3 regions of the Cobetia sp. Ld8 genome follow, and region 2 is predicted to be linked to each of the others. Evidence: predicted binding sites of a transcription regulator. Region 2 holds the regulator's gene; each other region holds the start of a gene.
What was found. Region 2 encodes sigma-54, which starts transcription at its own class of promoters, with help from an activator protein. Its sites were predicted from a motif close to TGGCACNNNNNTTGCTNT; they were not measured.
Positions count from the first base shown of each region.

Region 1: ACJJV2_RS09635 (dimethylamine monooxygenase subunit DmmA family protein) is a predicted target of sigma-54. The motif match lies at 1,610-1,627, and genes of this name have one in related genera.
Region 3: ACJJV2_RS09915 (ammonium transporter) is a predicted target of sigma-54. The motif match lies at 1,247-1,264, and genes of this name have one in related genera.

Region 1 covers NZ_JBISHF010000007.1:1,149,430-1,152,542, reverse strand. The annotation lists gene ACJJV2_RS09640 (FMN-binding glutamate synthase family protein) at 1-1,023, shown strand, start outside; gene ACJJV2_RS09635 (dimethylamine monooxygenase subunit DmmA family protein) at 1,712-2,398, shown strand; gene ACJJV2_RS09630 (PDR/VanB family oxidoreductase) at 2,383-3,113, shown strand, end outside.
Region 2 covers NZ_JBISHF010000008.1:640,166-643,278, reverse strand. The annotation lists gene ACJJV2_RS13715 (RNA polymerase factor sigma-54) at 425-1,873, opposite strand; gene lptB (LPS export ABC transporter ATP-binding protein) at 2,107-2,847, opposite strand; gene lptA (lipopolysaccharide transport periplasmic protein LptA) at 2,851-3,113, opposite strand, start outside.
Region 3 covers NZ_JBISHF010000007.1:1,212,940-1,216,052, forward strand. The annotation lists gene ACJJV2_RS09915 (ammonium transporter) at 1-1,142, opposite strand, end outside; gene ACJJV2_RS09920 (DUF1989 domain-containing protein) at 1,495-3,113, opposite strand, start outside.

The DNA of each region.
Region 1 (3,113 bases), on a different contig from region 2:
CAGGCCAAGGAAGCGCTGGGGCGTGGCGCCTCGGAAATCGGCACCTCCACCACCACCGGCGATGGCGGCATGACCCCGGAGGAGCGCGGCCAGTCCTCGCGACTCGTCTATCAGTATCTGCCGTCACGTTATGGCATGAACCCGGACGACCTGCGCAAGGCCGATGCGATTGAAGTCGTGCTCGGGCAGGGCGCCAAGCCCGGCGGTGGCGGCATGCTGCTGGGCCAGAAGATTTCCGAGCGGGTCGCGGGCATGCGTACGCTGCCGCAGGGCATTGACCAGCGCAGCGCCTGTCGCCACCCGGACTGGACCGGCCCGGATGACCTGGCGATCAAGATTGCCGAACTGCGCGAGATCACCGACTGGCAGGTGCCGATCTACGTCAAGATCGGCGCGACCCGCACCTACTACGACGTCAAGCTGGCGGTGAAGGCGGGCGCGGATGTCATCGTGCTGGATGGCATGCAGGGCGGCACGGCCGCCACCCAGGATGTCTTCATCGAACACGTCGGCATCCCGACCATGGCTGCCATCCCCCAGGCCACTCAGGCACTGCAGGAGATGGGCCTGCACCGTGAGGTGCAGCTGATCGTCTCCGGCGGGATTCGCAATGGCGCTGATGTGGCCAAGGCGATCGCGCTGGGTGCCGACGCCGTGGCCATCGGTACCGCCGCCTTGATTGCGCTGGGCGACAACCATCCGCGCTATGCCGATGAGTATCAGAAGCTGGGGTCCGCCGCCGGTTTCTATGACGACTTCCAGGATGGCAAGTGTCCGGCCGGTATCTCCACCCAGGACCCGGAGCTGAGCCAGCGACTGGACCCGGTCGCAGCCGGCAAGCGTCTGGCCAACTACCTGCGCGTGCTGACGCTGGAAGCCCAGACCCTGGCACGTGCCTGTGGCAAGTCGCACCTGCACCACCTGGAACCGGAAGATCTGGTCGCCCTGAACGTGGAAGCCGCGGCCATGGCCCGGGTGCCGCTGGCGGGCACCAACTGGGTGCCGGGACAGAGCGGTTACTGATGGCACGATCTCTATCGTGCGTGTGCCATTGCGCATGAGAGCGATCGTGCATGGCTGGCATTGCGCATGATTGTCATGGCAAAGCTGCGAAGCCTTTTGTCAGCAAGCTCGCCGCAATGTTGTCCAGGCAAGCTGTCGCAATGACAAGAGCTCTGCTCCGGTTGATGTAGAAAAATGTGACCTGATTCCATCGAGTCATTAGAGCGCCTCACCCCTTCGGTGAGGCGCTTTCTTTTGTGCTGAGTTCAATCAAGGAATCCGGCCGATATCGTGCAAGCGAAAGCGCGTCATAATGCTGATGATGGAGAAGCACATGGTGTCGTGTCGACGGAGAGGTCGTGATTTTCTCAAGGCAGAGTTTTTCCATTCTTTCAGGATCTTGTGGTTATTTCATGAGAAAGATGTCAGGCGTAGAGGTTGGCTTGTGGGGTGAGAATGAAACAGAGCAATAATGGTGAATATAAGCCGTTTTACCTGAGCTGAGTGTTCTGTTTTGGTGCGTGAATGTCTCGATTGATGGTTCATGTATGAAGCAGGATTTTCAGGCAATTTTGTCGGGTATGTGGGGCAATGATTTTGCCGTCAATGGCACGAAATATGCTCAAGAAATGGAGTGGTAGTCGGATGCACGTCATCGTCAAGACGGCGGCATTACAACAAGGACAATTTCTCAGAGCAGGGTCGTGTCATGAAAAGCCCGCAATCATCCTCTGTCACTGCCGGGATTCGAAGTCGGCAACACTATCCACGCATCGAGGCGCTGCCCGATGCCCAACGCTATCTGGTGGCGTGCCAGTCTCCCGAGAGCCTGCCAGGTACTGGTGAGGCGGCGGGCAACGCCCGTCAGCAGCTGCAGATGCATTGTCAGCTGATCAGTACGCTGCTGGGGCAGCTCGGTAGCCGCGAGGTGGGAGGCGCCGTGCAATCCGCCCCGGCAACAGAGGCGTTGCCCACGGGCCCCGTCGACAACGCCCGTCTGCATCGCTGGTACGACGTCGATGACCGCCCGAAGGCCTGCGACGCACTGGTCGGCGCCATCAGCGAGATCGGTGTCGCGGGGTGTCTGGTCATCATCGGCAGTGAGCATTTCGTGTGGCAGGTCGCCAATCTGGCTCAGCAGCAGGGGCTGCTGCTGGATGACATGGTGATGTTGCCGGTCGCTGCCCTGGGGCGGCATGTGTTCTGCGTGCACTGTCAGCAGGTCAGTGAGCATGTCATCCACTCGCCGGCAGCCTGTGATGGCTGCGGTTTGATGCTGGAAGTGCGTGATCATTTTTCCAAGCGTCTCGGCGCCTACATGGGCGTGCGAATCGATGCGGAAGCCCCGGGAGAGATTCCCCCACAGGAGGAGGTGGCACCATGTCTCGCTTCATGAAGGCGCGGGTCGCCGCGGTCGATCAGCTCAGCAGCAGCGTGCGCCGTCTCACCCTGGTGCCTGCCGATGAGGCTCCCCCCTTCACGCCGTTCTCGCCGGGCAGTCATGTGGTGCTGGGCATTCCGGGAGAGGGGCGGGTGTGTCGCAACGCCTACTCATTGATCAGCCCGCCGGATGATCCCTCGCATTACTGCATCGCGGTGCGTCGTCAGCCGGTCTCGCGTGGCGGCTCCGAAGCCATCCATTCCCGTGTGCAGGTCGGTGACGAGCTGGAACTCAGCCCGCCGGCCAACCTGTTTCTGCCGCACTGGCAGGCGCGCCACCACCTGATGCTGGCAGGCGGCATCGGCATCACGCCGTTTCTCTCCTACCTGCCGGAGCTTGAGCGGCGTGGCGCCAGCTGGGAGCTGCACCTGCGCAGCCAGGACCTCGACGTCGCCCGCTTCCCGGAGGCCGCGCCCTATCTGGCGAGTGGCAACATCACCCAGCATCGCCTCGAACGCCCGAATCTGAAGGCCATGCTGGCGCGTCAGCCCGCCGGCACGCACGTCTATCTCTGCGGCCCGCAGGCCATGATCGATGCCGTGAAGGAAGCGGCGCGCGAGCTGCACTGGAGTCTCGCGCGCATCCACCACGAGGTCTTTGCCGCCCCGGAACCGGGGACTCCCTTCACGGCCGTGGCGCGCGCCAGCGGCGTGGAAGTGGCGGTCGGCGC
Region 2 (3,113 bases):
TAACGGAGTGGACTTCAAGGGCACGTCTGGTGGGTGGTGCGTGAAAGACGCGCAAGAAGGCGGGTTTTCGTCGCCAATCCCTGCATGTACGTCGCCTTTCAGGCGCTTCGATTGCGTGGAGCAAGCGACGTTCCGGGAGGTTCTTCGGGTGTCATCCAGGTGCAATACGCGCAAAAGTGACTTTAAAAACATGCGATTGACGGTAAATGACGCTGCCGGAACGGCGGTTTTTTACCATCATTCTGCGCGCTGTCATGGGCCATGACGGGCAATTGGCGAGCGGTTGACGGCATGACAGAGCGCGCGACAGGCATAACGCTACCCGCGAAGTCAGAGGCTGATGAGCGGAAAATCCAACGCTTGAGGTTGGCGACGGCTGCCATTGTGGAGGTGAGAGCTGGGCATGGCAGCCGCAGGTGATGCGTCAGGCCAGACGCTTGCGCTCGCTGGAGGAGGGGATGCCCATCGCTTCGCGATACTTGGCCACGGTACGGCGTGCGACCTCGATGCCATCGCTGGCGAGCAGATCGACCAGCCGTGAGTCGGAGAGAGGCTTGCGGGCCGGCTCTTCCGCGATCAGCTTGCGGATGCGGGCACGAATGGCGGTGCTTGAGTGGGCGTCGCCACTGCCGCTGCCACCAACCTGGCTCGAGAAGAAGAACTTGAGCTCGAAGACGCCGCGCGGGGTGTGGATGTACTTCTGGGTCGTGACCCGCGAGATGGTCGATTCGTGCATCTCGACCACTTCGGCGATGTTGGCCAGAATCAGCGGCTTCATGCCTTCCTCGCCTTGCTCGAGGAAGTCGATCTGGCGTGCCATGATCTCGCGGCCGACCTTGAGCAGGGTGTCATTGCGTGATGACAGGCTCTTCATCAGCCAGCGCGCTTCCTGCAGGTTGTCCTTTAGGAAGGTGTTGTCGGCGGACTTGTCGGCACGCTTGATCAGCGCGGCGTATTCCGGCTGGATGCGCAGCTTGGGCAGCGCTTCCGGGTTGAGCTCGACCTGCCAGCCATGGCGGGTATGGCGCACCAGCAGATCAGGGATCACGTAATCGCTGGCGGGCTCGCCCCAGGCGGATGCCGGACGCGGGTCGAGCGCGCGTACCAGGCGGATGACGTGGTCCAGCTCGTCATCGTCAAGGCTCAGGCGCCGCTTGAGCAGCTTGCGGTCATCGTTGCCCAGTGCCTCGAGGAATTGACGTACCAAGCGGCGCGCCTGCGCCAGCAGCGGCAGATCATCCGGCAGCAGCGCCAGTTGCAGCAGCAGGCATTCGCGCAGATCACGAGCGAAGACGCCAGTCGGGTCGAACTGCTGCAGACGCAGCAATACCTGCTCGAGCTCGGAGGCCTTCAGGCCGGGCAGGCCCTGGCCACGCAGGCCATCGACCAGCTCATCGAGTGACAGGCTCAGATAGCCGGCACCGTCGACGGCATCGATCAAGCTCTCCGCCATCTGGCGTTCACGGCCATCGAGGTCGGTCATCGCCAGCTGCCAGCGCAGGTGGTCCTGCAGGCTCTCGACACTGGTATTGCGATCGAAGTCCGGCCCTTCTTCGCTCCCGCTGCCACTGCCGGAGCTGGTCAGGCTACCGGCGTGGTCCTGGTAGAGGTCCGACCAGTCACTGTCGAGGGGGTATTCCTCGGGAATCTCGCTCGAGGAGTCGGCAGTGGAGATCTCGCTTGAATCCTGTGTCTCGACGACATCCAGCGACTCGTAGTCCTCGTCGAGCTCCAACATGGGGTTGGACTCGAGGGCTTGCTGAATCTCCTGACGCAGGTCGAGCGTCGACAGCTGCAGCAGCTGGATCGCTTGCTGGAGCTGCGGCGTCATGGTCAGCGAGGTGCCGAGGCGGAGTTGCAGGGTGGGTTTCATGGAGTCAGTCAATTCACGGCAAAGGAACGTGCTTACTACGCTATACCGTGACTCGGGGCACTGACAAGTGGTTGCCGTGAATATTCAAGCAACTTGCATGCCATGTTTCCACCAAGGTGGTATGGACGTCATGCATGCGTCTGATGTCAGACATGAAAAAGCCGCTACGCGATAAAATCACGCAGCGGCTTTTGAAGCTTTCGCCTCGCGAGGACTCAGCGCAGCCGCTGACCCTAGAGCGTGAACTCGTGGCCCAGGTAGACGTCGCGCACCTGCTGGTTGGCCAGGATGGAGTCCGCGTCACCGTGGGCGATGATCTGGCCATCGCCGACGATATAGGCGGTGTCACAGATATCGAGCGTCTCGCGCACGTTGTGGTCGGTGATCAGCACGCCGATGCCACGATCGCGCAGTTGGCGCACGATGCTCTTGATCTCGCCCACCGAGATGGGGTCGACGCCGGCGAAGGGCTCATCGAGCAGCACGAAGTCCGGCTCGGTGGCCAGTGCACGGGCGATCTCGACCCGACGACGCTCACCACCGGACAGGCTCATGCCGGCGCTGGCGCGGATGTGCGTGATGCTGAATTCCTCGAGCAACTCTTCAAGGCGTGCCTTGCGGCCATTGCGATCCAGGTCCTTGCGGGTCTCCAGAATCGCCATGATGTTATCGGCCACCGACAGCTTGCGGAAGATCGACGCTTCCTGCGGCAGATAGCCGATGCCGGCGCGTGCACGCTGATGCATGGCGGCAGCGGAGAGGTCCTTGTCATCGATGGAGACGTTGCCGGCATCGGCGCGCACTAGCCCGACGATCATGTAGAACGAGGTCGTCTTGCCGGCGCCATTGGGGCCCAGCAGGCCGACGATGTCGCCCTGGCGGATCTCCAGCGAGATGTCCTTGACCACCTTGCGGCCCTTGTAGGCCTTGGCCAGATGGCGAGCGCTCAGCGTACGCGGAGTAGCAGCAGTCATGACTTAGTTTTCCTTGCTGGCATTGGCGCCGCGCGGCGTCAGAGTCATGTGCACGCGACCGCCTTCGGTCTGCTGTGCCGTCTTGCTGTTGTTGGCGTTCACCTGGCGCTTGTCGAGGAAGTACTCCACGTAGCCGCCTTCGAAGGTGTCATCGCCTTTCTCGAGACGCGCGTTGCCGACCAGCTCCACGCGGCGCTCCAGTGCATGGTAGCGGATGGTGTCGGCCCAGCCCTTGACCAGCTTCTCGTCGGGCGCGGGTTGCTGTT
Region 3 (3,113 bases), on a different contig from region 2:
AGCGCCATCACCACCGCGCCGGTCAGCTGGCCGGTGAAGGAAACGTCCGGCACGCCTTCGCCGACATTCGGGAAGCCGGCCGCGAAGATGCCCACCAGTACCACGCCGTAGAAGCCGCAGAAGCCATGCACCGCGAAGGCGCCGACGGAATCATCCAGGCCACGCTTCTCGAGCAGTGCGCCGATCTTCGGCATCAGGGCGCCACCGGTGACCGCCAGCACGAAGGCCAGGCCCGGGTTGTAGAGATCCAGCCCCGCCGCGACGGTGATGATGCCGCCCAGCGCACCGGACATGGTCCAGAAGGGATCACGCGAGGACAGATAAGCACCGATCACGCCGCCGCCGAAGCCCATCAGGGTATTGAAGGCGAAGGCAGAAAGGTTGGTGCGATTGCCGTAGATGGTGGTCCAGCCGATGTCACCGGTGTTGAAGATGATGCAGCCGCCGAGGAAGCCGAAGAAACCGACGATGATCAGCATCAGGCCGATCAACGTCATCGGCATGTTGTGCGGCGCGATCACCTGCGGCTTGCCATCGTCACTGTACTTGCCGATGCGCGCGCCCAGATTGAGCAGCACCCCCAGCGCGAAGAAGCCGGCCACGGCGTGCACCACACCGGCGGCGCCGACATCGTGGTAGCCCAGCTTGTGCAGCATCCAGCCATCCGGATGCCAGCCCCAGGCGCCCGCCATGATCCAGACACCGGCGCCGAGAATCACCGCCAGAATCAGGAAGGCCCCCAGGCGGATGCGTTCGATCACCGCCCCCGACAGGATGGAGCCGGTAGTCGCGCCGAACAGGGCAAAGGCAGCGAAGAAGATGCCGGTGCCCATGTCATCGGCGTCCGGACGCATGCTCGCGCTCCACGGCAGAGCGGCGGACGCCTCGATGGGGATCAGCCCGTTGGGGAAGGCGTTGTAGATCCACCAGCCCACGAAGTAGAAGGCGGGGATGATCGAGGCCAGCGTCAGCACGTTCTTCATGCCGGATGCCAACGCATTCTTGGAACGCGAGGCACCGATCTCATAGGCCAGAAAGCCTGCATGGATCAGGAACATGATGGCGGTACACCACCAATAGAACACCTCGATGTTCATCGCCTGATGCATATCCAATATGCTTTGCAACGTCTTTTCATCCATCGTCTTTTCTCCTTTACCGGAGCCTGTGGATCAGCGCGCTTCACTGTGCAAGCGGCACTGCCCGTCCGGGGGTTGTTGTTGTTTTTCAAGGGGACCTGCTGGATAAAGCAAGCGACATGCCAGATGACCCTGATTGGCCACCCTCAGCAATTCGTTGTTTTTACTGCATCATTCTTGAAACCGAGGACTCCTCTTCAGATATGAAGCCCATGAAGCCTTCCCTGCGAGGAGGATGGGCGTTATTGAGGCATGCCGGCCACGGCATGCACCGTGAGATGACTTGCAGGGCGCTGCATATACGCAGGTCATTGCGCGCGACTTATCTCTCATGCTTCCCCTCCTGGCAGTGAGATCAGCTACGCACCTTGAGGCGCTCCGGGTCATGGAAGGGCAATGTCACCACCTCGGCGGCGAGGCGCTTCTGATGGCCATCCAGCTGACCGATCTCAAGCTGGGTTCCCGGGCTTGCGAAGTCCGGTGCCAGGCGGCACATCGCGATGGAGCGATCGAGCAGCGGCGACTGGGTGGCACTGGTGACCACGCCCACCGGATAGCGGCCGTGATAGACGAGGTCGCCATGGCTGACCAACTCGCTGCTGTGCATCTTCAGGCCCATCACGCGATGCCGTGATTCCGGCGCCTCGCGTTGCAGCGCTGCCCGCCCGACGAAGTCATCCTCCTTGCTCTTCATCGGCACGGTGAAGCCGATGCCCGCCTCATAGGGGGAGGTCTGCGGGCAGAATTCATGACCGGCGAAGATCAGCCCCGCCTCGATTCTCAGCATATCGAGGGCATCCAGTCCCAGCGGCGCGATGCCATGGGGCTCACCCGCCGCCCAGATCGCCTCCCACACGGCCGGGGCGTCCTTGGGATGGCACCAGATTTCATAACCGAGCTCGCCGGTATAGCCGGTACGCGACACCATCAGCGGAATGCCATCCGGCCCCGACAGACGACCGATCATGAAGCGGAACCAGCCCAGCCCCTGAACGTCTGGCTGGGTACGCGCATTCCAGATCAGCGGCGCCAGCACCTCGCGGCTCTTCGGGCCCTGCAGCGCGATGTTGTGCAGCTGATGAGTGGAGTCACGCACCGTGACGCGATAGCCCTGGCGCTGGGCAAGCTCCCTGAGCCACTGGCCGCTGGCCGGGTCACCGCAGATCCAGCGGAAGGTCTGCTCGCCCATGCGGAACAAGGTGCCATCATCGAGCATGCCGCCGGTTTCCTGACACATGGCCGAGTACACCACCTCGCCGATGGAGAGCCGTCGTACATTGCGGGTCAATGCGTATTGCAGCAGGCGTTCGGCATCGGGGCCGGCGACCTCGAACTTGCGCAGCGCCGAGAGATCCATCATCGCGACCCGCTCGCGGCAGGCCAGATATTCGGCCCGCGCGCCCCACCCTTCGTAATGCGTGGCCAGCCAGTAGCCGTGGTAGTCGATGAACTGCTTGGTCAAGGCGGAGGTGCAGGGATGAAAGGCGGTGGGCAGTGTCATGCGCGGCAATTCCTCGGGCCGATTGCGATAGGCGATCCCACGGGGGAAATCATGTTCAGCGGCGTAGATGCGCACCTGGATATCGGTCGGCACCCAGCCATTGGCGGCGTCGATGTCATCCGGACAGGCCGATGAGGCGCAGATGAGGTCACGGTCGGCGCGCAGCAGCACGTAATCGCCGGGGCGCGACCAGGGCTCGTCCACCGCCAGGGTCCCGCAGGGCTCTACATAGGCATTGAAGAAGAAGTTGATCGCCGGCCAGCTGGCACGCTGTTGAATGCCATGCGACGCCGACAGGGCGTTGTTGAAATTGATCGTGCAGCTATCGTGGCCGAAGTAGCCGTGGTGTTCGTAATACTGCGGCGAACAGGCGAGCATGAAGCTGTCATGGCGTCCCACCGTGTCCTGCACCACTTCCAGCATCGGATGCAGGTGCTGATCGAAGAACACCGAATAGAGCCCCGGGTTGGGCA